One region of the Oceanobacillus sp. FSL W7-1293 genome, then DNA from elsewhere that is predicted to be linked to it. Evidence: predicted binding sites of a transcription regulator. Region 1 holds the regulator's gene; the other holds the start of a gene.
The links. The regulator Rex, encoded in region 1, represses fermentation and respiration genes when NADH is low (regulators of the CRP and FNR family bind a similar motif). The targets are predictions, from matches to a motif close to TTGTGAAATATTTCACAA.

Region 1 (7,615 bases):
TGTCGACCATGCTGGGTATGGCGGTCGTTTATCGCGTTGCTGTGGAAGAAACGATACAGAACGACTATTTATTTAAATAAAAGGATGGCATCAGGAACAAAATTTGAACATGTAATTAAAATAGAAAGAAGTGCTTGGATATGGTATTCCAAGCACTTCTTTCTATTTTATATAAAATCAGCCGGTAAATTGCTGTCCCATCAAATCCTCTTCATATACTGTAACAACCACAGATTCAATAGGATTGTCCTTTGCAGAATGTACAGTAAATAATAGATGCTTATAGTGTATCGTGTTTGGATTGTCAGGCTGCTGTTTCATTAATTCCGATAAAAAGCTGTCCAACGTCTGATGCGGTGTATCGATTGGAAAAGTGATTCCAAGTGTTCCCTCTAATATAAACAGGCTGACCGCCCCGTTAATCAGATAACGATTACCGGAAAGCGGCAGGATGTCCTTTGACTCTGTTGCCATTGGCTTCTGTTCTCCTAATAAGTCTTTCGTTATGTCTCTGATAATATCTTCCAAAGTAATTAACCCAAATGTTCCTCCAAATTCATCGAGAACCATGGCGATGCTGTAATCTCTTTCCCTCATATCCTTAAAAACTTCATCCATTTCTTGATTTATTCTGACATATACAGCAGGGCGAATAATATGATGAAGAGAAAAGAAAGCAGGAGATCCACCTGATTTCAGACTTCGAAAGAAATCTTTTACATGTAATATCCCAGCGATTTGGTCAATATCTTCATCATAAACTGGAATTCTTGTAAATTCGGTTTCTTGCACAGCAGCAAATACTTCTTCCATGGTTGCATCTATTTGCAGAACGGTTAAATCCGTACGATGTGTTGCAATTTCTCCTACATCCCTGCCGCTGAATTCGATAATATTTTGAGCTACATGACGATTTTCCGATTGTATGGTTTTATCATTCATTTTTTTCTTGAAGGGATACGGCATCAGCCGGGATAATCCTTGTGCAATAAGCTGAGAATGATGATTTGCCAGCCATTTAGGCAAAAGATATCCTAAGCTGACCCACAAGCCAAATAAAAGCAGACTGGAGCCAAATAGAAACATAAACTCATTTAGATTTTGTGGAAAAGGTAAACCCGAATGAAAGAGAGCCTGACCAAGCGGAAGAGTGACAGCCGCAGTAAGCCATACACTGCTGAAAAGGCCGATAAATATCACGGCAAAGCGAAGGAAACGAAGAAAGGAATGGGAACGTACTTCTGCTGCGGTCGATTGAGACAGCATTGTTTCTTTGATAGCATAGTACATCAAACTGGCAAGAATGAAAACTAAAAAAGTAACGATGGGTATCGCCACGGGATAACAACCTCCGTTTATCAAATTGGATAGTTTACTGTTTAATTTTAAGTAAAAAACAGGCATTAACTCTGCCTGTTTTCAGTATACAACAATCTGAAAATTATATCAATTGCTTAATTCTCTTCTAATTCTGCCCATTCCTCCATGAAATGATCCAACTCTTCTTTTAAAGCCGATAATTTATCGGTCAGTTCCATTGTCTTTTTATGATCATCAAAGACGTCTGGCTTGGTCATCTCCAGTTCGATGGCAGCAATAGCTTCCTCCTGCTGTTCAATGCTTGTCTCCAGCTCTTCAATCCGCCGCTTGCGTTTGCGCTCCTCGCGCTGCCGCTGTTTTTCTTCCTGGAAGCTGCGTTTTTTTGCTGAAGCTGCCGGCTCTTCTATTTCCTTCTGCTGATTTTGCAGCTGCAACAGCCGCCGTTCCTCTTCCTCTGCTTTTTTCTCTAAATAATAATCATAGTCGCCCAGATATATTTTTACACTGCTTGCTTGCATTTCAGCAACTTGGTCCGCAATTCGATTAATAAAATAACGGTCATGGGAAACAAAAAGAATTGTTCCCGGAAAATCAATTAAAGCACTTTCTAATACTTCTTTGCTGTCGATGTCCAAATGGTTGGTCGGCTCATCAAGGATTAGTAAATTTGCTTTTTGCATTTTTAATTTTGCCAGAGCAAGCCTTGATTTTTCACCGCCGCTTAAGGCAGATACAGGTTTTAAGACATCCTCGCCAGAGAATAGAAAATTCCCGAGGATTGTACGAATATCTTTCTCATTGATTAATGGATAATCATCCCACAGCTCCTGCAGAACAGTTTTATTTGAGTGAAGGTTTGCCTGTTCCTGGTCGTAGTAGCCGATTTGAACATTTGTCCCGAGCTGGATTTCGCCTTGATTTGCCAGATACTTGCCGACAATATTTTTTAATAAGGTGGTTTTGCCGACACCGTTTGGGCCTACCAATGCGATACGGTCGCCCCGGTTAGCATGTAGCGTGATGTTTTTAAAAATCGGCTGATCCGTATCAGGATATTGAAACGTTAAATCTTTTATTTTTAATACATCATTTCCGCTCTGACGGTTCACCTGGAAAGAAATAGATGCGGAGGATTCATCCCCGGCAGGATGATCAAGACGTTCTATTTTTTCAAGTTTTTTACGTCTGCTCTGGGCACGTTTCGTCGTAGAAGCGCGTGCTAAATTACGCTGAATAAAATCTTCCATCCGTTTGATTTCTGTCTGCTGTTTTTCAAATTCTTTTTTCTCCTGCTCATAATCAAGCGCTTTTTGAGCTAAGTAGTTACTGTATGTTCCGTAGAACTTTTTAGAATGGTGTCTGGAAATTTCATAAACAATTGATACAGTTTTGTCTAAAAAGTAGCGGTCATGGGAAACAATAATGATAGCACCTGGATAGCTTACTAAATAGCCTTCGAGCCATGTAAGTGTGTCAATATCTAAGTGGTTCGTCGGTTCATCGAGAATAAGCAGCTGCGGTTTTTGCAGTAGAAGCTTCCCGAGAGCCAGTCTTGTTTTCTGTCCGCCGCTTAAATCGGTAATCAATGTATCGTAATCATAATCACCAAAGGACAACCCAGTGAGCACAGATTTTATTTCCGCTTGATACGTATATCCGCCATTCGATTGATATTCATTTTGAAGCGTATCATATCTCTCGAGCAGCTGTTGATAATCAGATGCTTCCATATTGGAGGCGTCTGCCATCTGTGCTTCCAGTTCACGTAATTTTTTCTCCATGGCAAGCAGAGGCGAAAATACATCCAGCATCTCTTGCCAGATGGTTTTTCCGGACTCTAACGTCATATGCTGTGAGAGGTAGCCGAATGTCAGGTCTTTCGGCTGGAATATCTCACCGCCGTCATAAGGCATTTCTCCTGCCATGATTTTGAGAAGTGTTGACTTTCCGGCTCCATTCCGGCCGACTATTGCAATCCGTTCATTATCTTTTATTTCCATTTTTATATTAGCGAGAATCTCTTCTGCTCCAAAGGATTTAGAGATTCCATTTAGTTGCATTAAAATCATCGTTGCCATCCTTTCTGACTCGTAAAAAAAGCTGTTCAAAAAGCACATGAAAATAAGGTGACGAGCATGTTATTGCTTATCCTGTCTTCTTGAACCATCCTGTAAAAGGAAAGTATACCTTCTATCAGTGTAACGTATCCAAATAGAAGCTACAATAAAATTATAATAAAGTTCGCTATGTTGGCTGTATTTCTGTTAAAATTATATAATAGAGTGTGTACTATTGAATAAATGCGTTATTTACAAAATAAAGAAGGCTTACAATTTAAAATATAGCAATATCCTTAGAGGGGATATGAAATAGGTTAACATGTAAGTTTTCCTATACTTAGTAACTGAAGAGAGGCCGTTTCAAATGGAACAAAATAAAATTCCGCAGGCAACAGCTAAGCGTTTGCCTTTATATTATCGATTTTTAAATAATTTATATCAGCAAGGGAAGATGCGCGTATCTTCCAAAGAGTTAAGTGAGGCAGTTAAAGTAGATTCTGCCACCATCCGCAGAGACTTTTCCTATTTTGGTGCGCTTGGGAAAAAAGGATACGGATATAATGTGGAGTATTTATTAGGGTTCTTTAAAAGTACACTGGACCAGCATGAGATAACGAATGTTGCTTTAATTGGTGTTGGAAACCTGGGAACTGCATTTTTGCATTATAACTTTTTAAAGAACAATAATATTCGTATCACGATGGCATTCGATACGGATGAATCCAAGGTAGGCACGGAAGTTGGCGGTGTTCCCGTTTATCATGTGAATGAATTAGAGGATAAAATAAGCGGAATTGAAGTTGCTATTTTAACAATACCTGCAGAAGAAGCAGATGCCGCTGCGAACCGCCTTGTGGAGCTCGGTATTAAAGGTATTCTTAATTTCACGCCGGCACGTATTACCGTTCCAAACTATATTCGCGTTCATCACATTGATTTAACAGTAGAATTGCAATCACTTGTATACTTTTTGAAGCATTATTCCTTAGAAGAGGAGTAGGGGATGCACAGAAGCTCCATAGTGTTTTCTTAACCAATCTTCTACTTTTCTAATTACAAAAAACTAGCTCTTTACAGAACTTCTAAATTTAAGAAGCTTCCTGCCTAAGAGCTAGTTTTTTATTTTTTATTCTTTACTTTAAAATAGAATCGCAGCATCCGGAAGCCGGCATAGAAGGTTAAAGCTGCAAATCCGGCGAATATAAGGGGGACTGTATCCCAGACGGATTCTCCCTTGCTGAGAACCCCGACATAAATAAATAAAACACCGAATAAAACATAAAGAATGGCTTTTACTAAATAAGGCTGATGCATGTTAACCTCCAAAGAATATGAGTTGTAATTGGTCAAGCTGTTTTTGAATTTCTTCTGGATCTAAGGAAAGTTGAGCCAGCACGACAAGGGTGTTCATCCCGGCATGTACAATGATAGGTACAAGAATTCGTTTTGTTTGTACATAAAGGAATGCAAAAACAAAGCCCATCGCAGCATATACTAGTATATGCAGAAAATCTGTATGAATCACGGCAAAAATAAGGGAAGAAATTAAAGCCGCAAAGAAAAAGTTCATTTTTTTATACAGCGAACCAAATATAATTTTCCGGAAAATGATTTCTTCTAATATAGGTGCCAAAATTGCCGGAAGAACAATAAAAATTGGCACAGCCCGTGCCATATTCATAATGCCTTGGGTATTCTCTGAACCGGGATCGATTCCAAATAGCTCCATCTCAATGGTGGCAGCCAGCCCCTGTGAAAGAAGCGCCATAATAATCCCTAGAACAGACCAGACAATAATACCGCCGACCCCGACAGCATCGGGATGAGTCCGGACCTGCATATCAGGCTTTAAGAGCCAGAGAACAATAACAAGGCCAATAGTGAAACTAAAGACAGACCAATAAATACTGGCAAGCGCAAGATTCAAACCAAATATGGATGTAATCAGCGGTGCCATAAGTAAAACAGAAAATTGCATAATGATATATGTGAGAATGACATATGTATATCTTCGAGTCATAAAAACGCTCCTTCAACTATTATCGCCATAGGATATATTCTAACACAACTGTTACTGAAAATTATAATCAAAAGTACATCAAATCATGCATGAAACATTGAAAAAGAAAATAAACAGGGGTTAAAATAGGAAAGCAGAAAGTGAAAAGTAGAAGTTATCTTCAAAAAGTAAACGAATACAAGTTTTTCTAAAAATTCCTCATCATCCTGCTTGCATTTTTTCTAAGAATTAATTATTATAATAATTGGAGTTAGCACTCAAGTGTATAGAGTGCTAATAAAAAATAAAATTATTTGGGATTAAGGAGGCAATTCTACATGATTAAACCATTAGGAGATCGTGTTGTTATCAAACTTGTTGAACAAGAAGAAACAACAGCAAGCGGAATCGTACTTCCAGACTCTGCAAAGGAAAAACCGCAAGAAGGTGAAGTAGTTGCAGTAGGATCTGGACGTGTGGAAGATGGGAAAAAAGTGGCACTGGAAGTTTCTGAAGGAGACCGCATTATTTTCTCTAAATTTGCTGGTACCGAAGTGAAATATGAAGGTACAGAATACTTAATTCTTCGTGAAAATGATGTTTTAGCGATTGTAGGCTAATCAAAAATATACGATGAATCTTTAATGAAACCGTGAATCAATTTGAAGGAGGAAGATTAACATGGCTAAAGACATTAAATTTAGTGAAGACGCACGACGCGCAATGCTGCGTGGTGTGGACACCTTAGCAGATGCAGTAAAAGTAACCTTAGGACCAAAAGGCCGCAACGTGGTTCTAGATAAAAAATTTGGTTCTCCATTAATTACAAATGATGGCGTAACCATTGCAAAAGAAATCGAATTAGAAGATGCATTTGAAAACATGGGTGCGCAGCTTGTATCCGAAGTAGCATCTAAAACAAATGACGTTGCAGGTGACGGTACAACTACAGCAACTGTACTTGCTCAAGCAATGATTCGTGAAGGACTTAAAAACGTAACTTCTGGTGCAAATCCAGTTGGCATCCGCCGCGGTATCGAAAAAGCAGTTGAGCTGGCAGTGCAAGAATTAAAAGGCATTTCTCAGCCAATCGAAAGCAAAGAAGCAATTTCTCAAATTGCAGCTGTATCTTCAGGTGACGGCGAAGTAGGCCAATTGATTGCAGAAGCAATGGAACGTGTAGGCAATGACGGTGTTATCACCATTGAAGAATCAAAAGGCTTCAACACAGAGCTTGAAGTAGTAGAAGGTATGCAATTCGATCGCGGATACTCTTCTCCTTATATGGTTACTGACCAAGATAAAATGGAAGCTGTACTAGAAGATCCATATATCTTGATTACAGATAAGAAAATTGGAAATATCCAAGAAGTACTGCCAGTGTTAGAACAAGTTGTTCAACAAGGCAAACCGCTTCTTATGATTGCAGAAGATGTTGAAGGCGAAGCACTTGCTACCTTAGTAGTAAACAAATTACGCGGTACATTCAACGCGGTAGCTGTGAAAGCTCCAGGATTCGGTGACCGCCGTAAAGCAATGCTTGAGGATATCGCTGTACTGACTGGTGCAGAAGTAATTACTGAAGACCTTGGACTGGATCTTAAATCAACAGGCATTGAGCAATTAGGACGTGCTTCTAAAGTTGTCGTAACCAAAGATGATACAACAATCGTAGAAGGCTCAGGAGACCCAGAAACAATCTCCAGCCGTGTTGCACAAATCCGTGCACAAGCAGAAGAAACAACTTCTGACTTCGATAAAGAAAAATTACAAGAACGTCTGGCAAAATTAGCTGGCGGTGTTGCTGTCGTTAAAGTTGGTGCAGCTACAGAAACAGAATTGAAAGAACGTAAACTTCGCATTGAAGATGCACTGAACTCTACGCGTGCAGGTGTAGAAGAAGGAATGGTTCCTGGTGGCGGTACTGCCCTTGTGAACATCCATGGAAAAGTAAGTGAACTCAGCTTAGAAGGCGACGAAGCAACTGGTGCCAGCATCGTACTTCGTGCACTAGAAGAGCCGGTTCGTCAAATCGTTCATAACGCTGGACTGGAAGGTTCTATCATTGTAGAACGTCTAAAAGGCGAAAAAGTAGGCATCGGCTACAATGCAGCAACAGACGAATGGGTAAACATGGTTGAGGCTGGTATCGTAGACCCAACGAAGGTAACTCGTTACGCGCTTCAAAACGCAGCATCTGTTGCAGCAATGTTCTTAACTACAGAAGCAGTTGTTG
Region 2 (7,615 bases), 2.2 Mb from region 1:
TTAGAAAAATCGATTACTTCTTTTTCCTTATACGGTCCAAAAGCATGTAATGTTAATTGTAAAGGCTGCATTCTCTTTTCACCTGCTTCTTATTTAGATGCTTACCGTTCGTTATCTGCATCCTGAATTTCTTGAAATAACTCCTTCATTATCTCGTTCATTTCTTCGGTAGCTTCCTTATCCGTTACTTCCTGATAAAAGGCATCAAATAATTCCATTTCACTTAAGCTCGTCTTAGGGGCCTGATTTTCTTTTTGTTGCGTGACTCCTGACGTAGTTCTTACTCTCTCCACATGCATGGCATTCGGAAAAATAGAACGTACCTTTTCCATCGGCGATAAAACAGGAAGCTCGTCAAGCAACTGAACAAATACATAATCTTCGCTTCGAGGCTCCCTATAAATATCCTCCATTTTCATTTTGATAGAACGTATTTCACGTTTGGGGATAAGCTTTTTTTTCTCAACCTGGACGTTTCCTTCTTCACCCAGTTCAACTACTAAATACCCTTTTTGATGATGTTCTTCCGATAAGGAATACTTTAGGATGGATCCGGAGTAGCGAATTTTTTCATCCAGCACATGATGCGCCTGATGGAGGTGCCCTAACGCTGTGTAATGAAAATCTGTAAATAAATGTGCATCGACATGCTCTGCTCCGCCAATAGACAGCGGGCGTTCTGAATCACTCGTATTTTCTTCCGTCTCGCCAAAAGGAGTGACAAAAGCATGTCCAACATAAACATGGCGTGCTGCTTCGTCCATGTTTTCCTTTATCTGCTTAACAAGAAAAGCATTGGCATCCTGATGATTGCGAATATCTCCTTCTTGAAATAAGGCTTTGACCACACTTGGATCTGCATACGGAATAAGATGAAAATGCACTTCCCCAAATTCATCTGAAAGTACAACAGGCTGTATGCTTTCCGAAAGCTGGCCAATGATATGATAACCTTTTTCCTTCATTAAGAGGCTGCCAAAATGAAGTCTGCCCGGACTGTCATGGTTACCGGCAATCGCTAAGACGGGAATCCCTAATTGATTAACAATCCGGTCTAATGTTTTATCTAATAAATCAACTGCTTCTACAGGAGGTACCGCACGATCATATAAATCTCCTGCAATAATAACAGCGTCCGGGTTTTCTTTTTCCACCGCTTCAACAAACTGATCCAGGATGCAGGCCTGGTCTTCAGTCATATAAACGCCTTGAACCAGCTTGCCCAGATGCCAATCTGCTGTATGAATCAATTTCATTTAAAAAACCTCCTTCTATCCCGGAATCCATCGAAGACGAAAAACCGGACAAATCAAGCTTTGAAAGGTACTCCTTCCCCTTTCATTATTATTCTCTTATAGTAAGCCTTCTTTTTCTATCAAATAACTGTATGGAATATCAAAAAATATATATCGTTCCTGAGACAGCGGATAAGCGTACGTTCGTATCAACTCGGAACGCTCGATATCTGTGTATAGATCCGATAAAATTCCTTTTTTCTCAATATTCATCCGCATTATATTCTCGAAAAAATATGGACGCCAGCTCCAGTTCTTATGCATCCCTTCCTCAATCAAGGTCCAGCTCCCCTGCATATCTTTTTCCACGTTTGCCGAGATTTGCAGACCGACGCTGTTGCAAACATAGATACGAAATACAAAATCTTCACAGCCCTCAGCAAGCTTCAGCAGCCAGCTGTCGTCGTTTGTTTGTTTCGTCTGGGAAAGAAGACGGTCAATTATTGCATAAACGGAGTCTAATAATTCAAATTGTGCCTTCGCTTTCTTTTGTTCATAGGTTACAAATTCTCTAAAATACTCCGTTAATTTATTTTTACATGCATCTTCCTCAATAAAATCCTGCTGCGGATAAGTCAGATAGCTGCCCTGATAATATTCACCGCCGCTTTGCCATGCAAAATTCAATTGTTTATAAGAGCGGATGCCTTTAAATAACAAAGAAGCACCTATTTTTCTGGATAACATCGACACGCCAAAATAAACATCCTTATACAGATGCGGGAGCAGATCATCCTTTAAAAATGATGTATCTACTTTAATAAAGGAAGGATGCAGAACGGCTAATTGATTCAGACTGCCATTTGCGTCTGCTAATTCAATACTGATCTTTACTCCCAGTGTTTTTAAGTATTTAATGATATGGCCCAGTTGATCTGTATTATTTGGCAGACATGTATCCTTGATTTCGAGAATGATTTCATTCAGATGTAATCCTTTTTCCTGATGATCATGCAGTAAATCAATAAATACTTCTCCATTATCACGTACCAATAATTCTGCATCATAGTATAAAGTGAGGTGTCCTGTAAAATGTTCTTGTAATTTTTTCTCAATTGCTTTTTGATGGATATATTTGTTTACCTCCAGCCGGAATTCATCTGGAATGGAGGTATCATCGAAGAGCCAATCTAAACGCTGCTCTTTATTATTTTCATCTAAGTAGTAAGCAATTACTTCATAACCGCTTACCAGCTGCTTATCTGCCCGGACAATCGGTTTATAATAAGGAAGTAATTGTTCTAAATCTATCAATATATCTAATGGATCCATGCTGACTCCCCCTTCATTTCATTATAGCATATTCCACTTTACGCTTATTTGATTTACATTTTCCTATTATAATAACAAAATATAACTAATAACCTTATTCAGAAGCTCTTCTTAAATTTATTTTCAGATATATACCTGCATAAAGTTAGTTTATCGCAGTATAACTGACTGAAACTGGAGGTGCGATTACTCTCCACATCGAAGAACCATTCTGCGTCGAAAAGCCCTCACTAAAGGAAGTTTCACTTTATATTGTACAAAATTTTCAATTTAATGTTAAAAGCCCTATTACTACCATTTGTTAATATTGTCAAGTCTTTTTCGACATTTACCGACAAAATTCAAAAAGATGTAGAAGTTTTCATGAACATTTTGTGAAGTGTTTTTCAATCTCTTGTAATTTCCTTATATCAGTATTAATATTATCTCTGCTATAAACCAATACTAAGTTAATTGTGTGTTCATTTTGTGAACAACCTTTTAATCATAGTAATCCATCTTATTAAACATCAAAGGAAGGGGTATCAACATGAAGTTAAAGTGGACCTACTTAGCCTTATTAACAGGCATTGCTGCTTTTCTGGCAGGCTGTGAACCATTACTTGTACTTGATCCAAAAGGTCCTCAAGCAGATACAACTGCAACTGTGATTTGGATATCGATTTTTACAATGTCATTCATTGTAATTGTTGTCTTAGTAATGCTGGCAGTTATTTTATTTAAATATAGAGCGTCAAAACAAGATCCTGACTACGAGCCGCCTCATATTGAGGGTAATAAATATGTAGAAGGAATTATTGTCGCTGTTCCAATTTTAATTGTTGCCTTTTTATCCGTGGTTTCTACCATTTCGACACATCAAGTGGAGAGCCCTCCAGAAGGCTATGCTGAAGACGAGCCGCTCGTTATTTATGCATCCTCTTCTAACTGGAAATGGCATTTCAGTTATCCGGAACAGGACATTGAAACAGTGAATTATGTTTTCATTCCAACAAATCAAAACGTTGAATTCCGTTTATATTCTCATGGAACGATTTCAAGTTTCTGGATTCCTCAATTGGCAGGACAGAAATATGCGATGGCAGATATGACAAACTATCTGAACGTTGTTGCAGATGAGCCTGGAGAATATATGGGAAGAAACTCTAACTTTAATGGAGAAGGTTTTGCAGAAAATGAATTTGCTGTTACAGCAATGCCTCCAAGTGAATTCGATTCCTGGGTAGAAGATATTCATAATACTGCGGACCCGCTGACCGAGGAAGAATTTGAAGAATTATTAGAGCCTGGACATTTAGGACAAATGACTTTCACTGGTACACATCAGGAATTCAAACCTGCACCTGAGGGAGAGAACAGTCCGCATAATCATGGACCATCTGATTCAGATGAAGATGGCGGACATCATCATCATTAATCAGCTTTACAACAGCACTCATGTTTGAGGTGCTTGAAAATTTCTGAGCTCTAGAAAGGAGTTTCGACATAATGGATTTTTTAGATAGATTTTCTATTCCGCCCCATGATGATCCAATGCTTTATGCATCCATCGTTGCGATTGGACTTGTAAGTATTGCGATTGTTTTTGGTGTTACCTATTTCAAAAAATGGGGATATCTTTGGAATAATTGGTTAACAACGGTTGATCACAAACGAATTGGTATTATGTATATCATTTCAGCATTGCTTATGCTTTTCAGAGGTGGAGCAGATGCTGTTATGATGCGTCTGCAGACAGCTGTTCCAGATAACAGCTTCTTAGACGCACAGCACTATAACGAGGTTTTCACGACACACGGTGTTGTTATGATTTTCTTCATGGCAATGGCATTTATTATCGGTATGATGAACTTCGTTGTCCCGCTGCAAATCGGGGCAAGAGACGTTGCCTTTCCGCGCTTGAACGCGCTCAGCTTCTGGTTATATTTTGCCGGAGCAATGCTGTTTAACGTTTCCTTTGTTGTCGGAGGTTCACCGGATGCCGGATGGACAAACTATTATCCGCTGGCAGGAACAGAATTCAGTGAACATGTTGGGGTAAACTACTATAACTGGGCACTGCAAATTTCCGGTATCGGAACATTGATGACAGGGATTAACTTTATCGCCACGATCATGAAAATGCGTGCGCCTGGCATGAAATTGATGAAAATGCCGATGTTTACCTGGTCTGCATTAATCACAAACCTTATTATTGTGTTTGCATTCCCTGTACTGACAATTGCTTTATTAATGGGAACGTTAGACCGTCAATTCTTTACCAACTTCTTTACAACTGGAGACGGCGGTATGGATATGATGTGGGCGAACCTGTTCTGGGTCTGGGGACACCCTGAGGTATATATTCTGGTGCTTCCTGCATTCGGGATTTACTCGCAAATTATCGCTACATTCTCACAGCGTAATTTATATGGCTATAAATCAATGGTTGCGTCCATGGTTATTATTTCCTTGCTATCCTTTATGGTATGGGTCCATCACTTCTTTACGATGGGACAAGGAGCTGTTGCCAACAGTATCTTCTCGATTACAACCATGGCAATCGCCGTACCGACGGGAATTAAGATATTCAACTGGCTTCTGACGATGTGGCGAGGTAAAATACGATTTACGACCCCAATGATGTATTCCGTGGCATTTATTCCGCTGTTTACGATTGGCGGGGTAACTGGTGTCATGCTTGCAATGGCAAGTGCAGACTATCAATATCACAACACGATGTTCCTAGTAGCTCACTTCCATAATGTAATCATCCCTGGTGTGGTATTTGCGATGATTGCCGGTCTCATTTATTACTGGCCAAAAATGTTCGGTTTCATGCTGAATGAGCGTATTGGCAAATGGGCATTCTGGAATATTGTTATTGGCTTCTGTTTATCCTTCTTCCCGATGTATATTACCGGGTTAAACGGACAGGCACGCAGAATGTACACTTATTCAGAAGCATCCGGCTTCGGACCTTTAAGCATGGTATCCTTCTTTGGAGCGCTGCTGTTAGCAGTCGGGTTTGTAATAATTGTTTATAACGTTTATTACAGCTTCCGTTATGCACCAAGAAATGTCGGTGACGATCCTTGGAATGCACGTTCTCTTGAATGGGCTACGCATAATCCGGTTCCAGAATACAACTTCGCTATCACACCAAATGTGGATTCTGAAGAAGCGTTCTGGGATTATAAAAAGAATGGACATGACTTATTTAAAGGGGAAATTAAAGACATTCATATGCCGAATAACAGCGGCTGGTCGATTATTCTTGCAGGTTTCTTCTTTGTATTTGGCTTTTTCTTTGTCTTCCATGTATGGGTTGGAGTCATTATCGCCTTCCTTGGAATTATCGGCTGTCTGATTTACCGTTCATTTGAAAAAGACGACGGACATCATATTCATAAAGAAGAAATTGAAGAAACAGAAAACAAATTCGGAGGTGCTAAATAATGAAACTTGATTCTCAAAATCTACCTCTTGAATATAGCACCGAAACCAATAAAATGAATATTTTGGGATTCTGGATTTTCCTAAGTGCGGAAATTATGCTGTTTGCCACGCTGTTTACATCATATTTTGTTTATGTAGACCGTGGCGTTGGCAGCGGTCCGGCTGGCGCAGAGATTTTTGAATTACCGCCGGTTTTGATTGAGACATTCCTTTTACTGACAAGTAGTTTTACAATTGGATTAGCAGTTCATGCGATGCGTATTGGTCGTGTGAAGGCAATGATTGGCTTTATGGTAGTTACGCTCCTGTTAGGTGCAGGATTCCTTAGCGTAGAAATATATGAATTTATTCATTTTTACCATATTGGAGCAACATTGCAGACAAGCGGTTTTACTGCTACCCTATTAACAACGCTCGGAACACATGGAGCTCACGTAACCTTCGGGCTGTTCTGGGGAATTATGATTATTGTTCAAGTTCTGCGCGGCGGTTTAAATGCGCGGACAGCGAATAAATCATTTATATTCTCTCTTTACTGGCACTTCCTTGACGTTATGTGGATCTTTATTTTCAGCTTTATTTACTTGAAGGGAATGATGTAACATGAAAGAACTTTTTCCACTAAAACAGGTTAACGGATATATCTTTTCACTACTCCTGACTGTTGTTGCATTAAGTGTCTATTTCTTTGACATGTCTTTTGCAATGGGATTAACCATTCTGATTGTTACAGCATTTATTCAAGCAGGAGTGCAGCTCGTTGTATTTATGCACGCCGGAGAAAGTGAAGATAAAGGCGGTATTTACCTCCACACAATTTATGGTGTAGCAGTTGCTATCTTAACCATCCTTGGTTCATTGCTTGCAATGATATGGGGATATATGATTTAAAGCATCTAAAAAGCTCAAGCAGTTCATAAACTGCTTGAGCTTTTTTCTCTTTTCATTACCTATGATTGTTGTTTATGCTTCTTCCCATGAAAATTCTCTTCTACAGCAACAAGGAACAATCCCATAATAAAGATAAATGTCGCCCCTTCTGCCAAGCCGATGCCTATTGCTGTCACAATAGGTGTAGCGCTTACAATATAACCGTATATAAACATAATCGCACCAATTGTAATTAATGTCCCACAAACTAGAGACAAGCCTTTTAATAATTTTTTATTGATTTTCATCTATCTCATCTCCTTTAATTATATTATGCCTTTCGTTCAATAATTTGTCAATAAGTTTGTGTCAATTTATTGAACAAGCGATTTCTCCCTTGACCCGTGACTTTTGATTTATTTTCCTGAAGACAATCCTATATTCATGGAATTTCATCTGAAAACACTTTATACTTAAAGATGATGTTTCAAAAGTCATACGATATACATAGGAGGTATGAAGATGAGAAAGAAATTATTATCTATTTGTTTTGCACTGATACTTATGATTGGCCTTTTACCTTCCCATGCTTTTGCATTGGAAGCAGATGATTCTGAGGTGGAAGAATTTATTGAATCCATTGGCTGGGAAGTGGAGGATTATGAAGATTACCTGGCGGAGTACGATTGGAGCTTAGCTGATTTTGCAGAAGTTTCCGAGCTTGGTACACCCTTGAATGA

Region 2: qoxA (cytochrome aa3 quinol oxidase subunit II) is a predicted target of Rex. The motif match lies at 2,940-2,957, and genes of this name have one in related genera.

What each region holds. Positions count from the first base shown of each region.
Region 1 covers NZ_CP150212.1:1,207,804-1,215,418, forward strand. Annotated here, with positions in the region: gene MKY65_RS06040 (FtsW/RodA/SpoVE family cell cycle protein) at 1-80, shown strand, start outside; gene MKY65_RS06045 (CBS domain-containing protein) at 178-1,338, opposite strand; gene MKY65_RS06050 (ABC-F family ATP-binding cassette domain-containing protein) at 1,455-3,389, opposite strand; gene MKY65_RS06055 (redox-sensing transcriptional repressor Rex) at 3,745-4,380, shown strand; gene MKY65_RS06060 (DUF4305 domain-containing protein) at 4,500-4,694, opposite strand; gene MKY65_RS06065 (type II CAAX endopeptidase family protein) at 4,696-5,400, opposite strand; gene groES (co-chaperone GroES) at 5,718-5,999, shown strand; gene groL (chaperonin GroEL) at 6,061-7,615, shown strand, end outside.
Region 2 covers NZ_CP150212.1:3,410,486-3,418,100, forward strand. Annotated here, with positions in the region: gene MKY65_RS16690 (SMC family ATPase) at 1-71, opposite strand, end outside; gene MKY65_RS16695 (exonuclease SbcCD subunit D) at 102-1,256, opposite strand; gene MKY65_RS16700 (EAL-associated domain-containing protein) at 1,353-2,567, opposite strand; gene qoxA (cytochrome aa3 quinol oxidase subunit II) at 3,097-3,984, shown strand; gene qoxB (cytochrome aa3 quinol oxidase subunit I) at 4,056-6,005, shown strand; gene qoxC (cytochrome aa3 quinol oxidase subunit III) at 6,005-6,607, shown strand; gene qoxD (cytochrome aa3 quinol oxidase subunit IV) at 6,609-6,896, shown strand; gene MKY65_RS16725 (hypothetical protein) at 6,956-7,183, opposite strand; gene MKY65_RS16730 (processed acidic surface protein) at 7,398-7,615, shown strand, end outside.